Regions from separate parts of the Sphingomonas sp. GW821-FHT10F11 genome, predicted to be linked through region 1. Evidence: riboswitches for the same ligand, from Rfam matches in the RefSeq annotation. Region 1 holds a riboswitch; the other holds the start of a gene.
What was found. Region 1 has a riboswitch for cobalamin ahead of AC1RT8_RS12420 (TonB-dependent receptor plug domain-containing protein). Riboswitches for the same ligand answer to the same signal wherever they lie in the genome.
Positions count from the first base shown of each region.

Region 2: another riboswitch for cobalamin. It lies ahead of metE (5-methyltetrahydropteroyltriglutamate--homocysteine S-methyltransferase); the one in region 1 lies ahead of AC1RT8_RS12420 (TonB-dependent receptor plug domain-containing protein).

Region 1 covers NZ_JBXASH010000003.1:425,184-427,380, forward strand. The annotation lists gene AC1RT8_RS12410 (MFS transporter) at 1-370, shown strand, start outside; gene AC1RT8_RS12415 (hypothetical protein) at 400-657, opposite strand; cobalamin riboswitch at 765-965, shown strand; gene AC1RT8_RS12420 (TonB-dependent receptor plug domain-containing protein) at 1,165-2,197, shown strand, end outside.
Region 2 covers NZ_JBXASH010000016.1:31,251-33,447, forward strand. The annotation lists gene AC1RT8_RS24615 (MFS transporter) at 1-541, shown strand, start outside; cobalamin riboswitch at 737-966, shown strand; gene metE (5-methyltetrahydropteroyltriglutamate--homocysteine S-methyltransferase) at 1,079-2,197, shown strand, end outside.

The DNA of each region.
Region 1 (2,197 bases):
GGTGATCACGACCGGCGCGCTGATGATGGTCGGCCCGGCGTGCATCGGCCTGACGGTGTCGCCGGCGGCCGCGATCGCCCTGTTCTGCATCGGCGGCTTCGCGCACCAGATGCTGTCGGGGGCGCTGATGACTCTGTCCACCGACCTGTTCGACCCGCGCATCGTCGCGACCGCCAGCGGCATGGCGGGCTCGGCGGCATGGATCGGCGGCATGAGTTTCTCGCTGGTGATCGGCGCGCTGGCGGACACGATCGGGTATAATCCGCTGTTCGTCTGCCTGGCGGTGTTCGATCTGATCGGCGCGGCAGTGGTCTGGACTCTGTTGCGCCGGCCGACGCTGGGCGCTCGGGTATTGGTAAGACCAATCTAGTGCTGCCGGGTCGCCGACTAAATGCCCGGCTAGTCGCTCTTGCGCTGCGCGCCCGCATCCGAGGCGCGGAGCATGCGCGAGCGGAATTTCACCCGCTGCCAGAAGGTCGCATCCTGCAGGCGCCGTTCCTTGATCGCATCGCCGGTCAGCAGGTCGAGCAGGGCGTCGCTTGCCTCTTCATCCTCGGCCGCAAACTCGCCGGAAACCTCGTCGAATCGGTCGCGCTGCTCCTGCATCGTGTAGGCGCGGGGCGCGAAATCGGCCTTTTTGGCTGGGGAACCGCTCATGTCAGCACCGCCTTGATCGAGATCAACGTCTCGAATCGGCATGGGGTTCCGGCCGTGCGGCATCGCGAAGCCGGCCGCGCCGCTTGCCACCTCGCCCCCGCGCCGATAAGGGCGCGTCCGTGACGGGTTCCCGGCAACGGGAACAATAGGGAAGTCGGTGCGCGGAACCTTCCGCAACTCCGATGCTGCTCCCGCAACTGTGACCGGATAGCCGGCGCTCCATCACGCCACTGGGGTAAAGCCCGGGAAGGCGGAGCGTCAGGCGAAGACCCGGAAGCCAGGAGACCTGCCCGCCACGGTCGATCCATCGCGCGGGCGGGATGCACCGGGCGGACGAGGGCATTGCCTCGAGTGAGCGACATGAACCGGGCCGTCTGGGCCGGATGTCGCCCAAGGCACGTCCGGACCGGTAGGCCCCATGCAAAGGGGTACATCATGTCCATCAGTTCCACTGTCAACGACGCCGGTTCCTTCCATTCCGGGGACGTCACGGTCCATTCCGCAGTTTTGCGTAGCAATCGTTGCGCACACGGAATTTTTCAGCGTAACCGGCGCTATAACCATTTAAATCTGCTCGCGGCGTCCGTCGCGCTGTTCGCGGCGACGCCGGCCTTCGCCCAGGACGCGGCGCAGGATTGCAACGTCGAGCCGAACGATTGCATCGTCTTGGCTGACATGAAGACCCCGCCCGACATCGTCGTGGCGGCGGGTGTACCGCAATATGCCGGTCAGATCGGCCAGGCCGTCACCATCATCACCCGCGCCGAGATCGACCAGCGCCAGACCGTCTCCATCTCCGATCTGCTCGCCACCACGCCGGGCATCACCGTCAGCCGCAATGGCGGCCCGGGCGGCCTGACCAGCGTGCGCATCCGCGGCGCCGAGGCGGAACAGACCCTGACCCTGATCGACGGCGTGCGTGTCAACGATCCTTCGTCGCCTGGCGGCGGCTTCGATTTCGGCAATCTGCTCGCCGGCTCGGTCGAGCGGATCGAGATATTGCGCGGCGCGAACTCGGTGCCCTGGGGCAGCCAGGCGCTGGGCGGCGTGGTCAATATCGTCACCGCCACCCCGACCGAAGGCCTGCGGGGCCGCGCCAGCGTGGAATATGGCTCGCATGACAGCGTGTTCGCCAATGCCGGCATCTCCGGCGGCAAGGGCCCGGTCACTGCGTCGCTGACCGGCGGTTATCTGCGCACCGACGGCATCTCCGCCGCCGCGATCGGCACCGAACCCGACGGCTATCGCCAATATGGCGGCACCGGCAGCGTCAACATCGCCTTCACCGACGAGATCGGGCTCGATCTGCGCGGCTATTATGCGCACAGCCGGCTCTCGCTCGACGGCTATCCGCCGCCCTTCTACTTCCCCTTCCAGGACACGGCGGAATATTCCACCGCGCAGGAGATCTATGGCTATGCCGGGCTCCACGCGAACCTGCTCGACGGCCGGTTCCGCAACAAGGTCGCCTTCACCATCGCCGATATCAACCGCGACAATTTCGATCCGTCGTTCGGCCCCGCCCCCAGCTTCTTCGGCC
Region 2 (2,197 bases), on a different contig from region 1:
CACCTGGGGCCTGATCAATTTCGGCCTGTTGCTGTGGCTGCCGGCCGATCTCGTCGCCAAGGGCTATTCGGTCGCGGTGTCGAGCCGGCTGTTGGCGGAAAGCTCGCTGATCGCCTTTCCGACCGTGTTCCTCGCCGCGCTGATGTACAGCCGCTGGAGCACCAAATGGTCGCTCGTCACGATGATCGGGGTGACGCTCGCCGGATTGCTCGGCGTGCTGCGGCTCGAACTGGCGGGAACGGGCAGCCCGGTGCTGCCGGTCGCGCTGCTGATCGTCGGGTCGAACGGCATCCTCGCCATCCTGCTGCCCTATACGGCCGAGAGCTTCCCGTTGCGGGTGCGTGGACGGGCGACCGGCTGGGTTGCCGCCTGTACCAAGGCCGGCGGGCTGCTCGCGCAGGGCCTGAGCATTGCCGCGCTGATCCCGTCCATGGGGCTGGCGGCAGTCATCATCATGGCGCCGGCGCTGGTGGCGCTTGGCCTGGTCGCCTGGTTCGGGCGCGAGACACGCGGCGGGGATCTCCGCGACCTCGACGCGTAGGCCGATGCCGGCGTGTGCCAAAAGTCAGGCCTGATTTCTGTGCAATTGTTGGATTTTCACGAGGGCGAAGGCCGCGGAAGCGTGCTTTTTCCGTTGGAGAGTTTTGGCACACCCCCTAAGGGGCGCGCGCTTTCTGCGGCATATAACGATATAAAGAATTCTTTATATGATGCTTGACGCGGCGCGCGCGATGGCTATCCTTGTGACTGTCGAGGTTCTCCGTCCGGTTTTCGGGCGGAGCTAAGACGGGAAGCCGGTGACGGCGCGTGCCCACAAGGGTTCGCGTCCATTCCGGCGCTGCCCCCGCAACTGTGAGCGGTGAGCGGCGGTCCAATTCGTGTCACTGGTCCAGGCAAGGGACCGGGAAGGCCGGATCGTCGCATCGACCCGCGAGCCAGGAGACCTGCCTCGTCAGATAACGTCCTCCGGCGGGGTGTCCGGTCAGGCCGCGTGCAGCACCGCGTCCTGGCTTGCCATGGGGCGTCGGCCCGTTGCCGCGCGTCCGGCCGTCACCTTGCCCAATACAAGGCCAAGACGATGACCATCTCAGTCGCAACCCTCGGTTTCCCCCGCATCGGCCCGCGCCGCGAGCTGAAGTTCGCGCTCGAAAGCTTCTGGTCGGGCAAGTCCGACGCCGAGGCGCTGTCGCTCGCCGCACAGGGCCTGCGCGCCGCTGCCTGGGCGCGGCAAAAGGCGCTCGGTGCGGACATCATTCCGAGCGGCGATTTCTCGCTCTACGACCATGTGCTCGACATCTCGGCGATGCTCGGCGCGGTGCCGGCGCGTTATGGCTGGAGCGGCGGCAAGCTCGGCCTCGATACGTACTTCGCGATGGCACGAGGAGCGCAGAGCGCGAAGGGCCATGAAGGCTGCGCGCACGGGCTGGACAGCACGGCGCAGGAAATGACGAAGTGGTTCGACACCAACTATCACTACATGGTGCCGGAATTGAGCGCGGGGCAGGCCTTCGCGCTGTCGTCGAGCAAGGCGGTGGACGAATTCCTCGAGGCCAAGGCGCTCGGCTATCACACACGGCCAGTGCTGCTCGGGCCGGTGACCTGGCTGACGCTCGCCAAGGGCAAGGATGTCGCGCCACTGGCACTGCTCGAGGCGGTGCTGCCGGTTTATGAGGAAGTGCTGGCGCAGCTCGCCCGCGCCGGCGCCGACTGGGTGCAGATCGACGAGCCCTGCCTGGTGCTCGATCTCGATGACGAGCAGCGCGCTGCGCTGCGCCAGGCGTATAAGCGCCTCTCGGTCAACGGGCCGAAGGTGATGCTCGCGACTTATTTCGGCGCGCTCGGCGACAATCTGGAGCTGGCGACCGACCTGCCAGTGCACGGCCTGCACATCGACCTGGTTCGTGCGCCGGAGCAGCTCGACGCGGTGTGGCAGCGCGCCCGGCCGGACCTGTTGCTGTCGCTCGGCGTGATCGACGGGCGCAATGTCTGGCGCGCCGATCTCGACGCGCTGATCGCGCGCATCGCGCCGGTCGCGGCGGAGCGCAACCTGGTGCTCGCGCCGTCCTGCTCGCTGCTGCATGTGCCGGTCGATCTGGCGATCGAGACGGCACTCGATCCGGAGGTGAGGCAATGGCTTGCTTTCGCGGTGCAGAAGATCGGCGAATTGTCGGTCCTGGCTCAGGCGCTGAACCAGGGC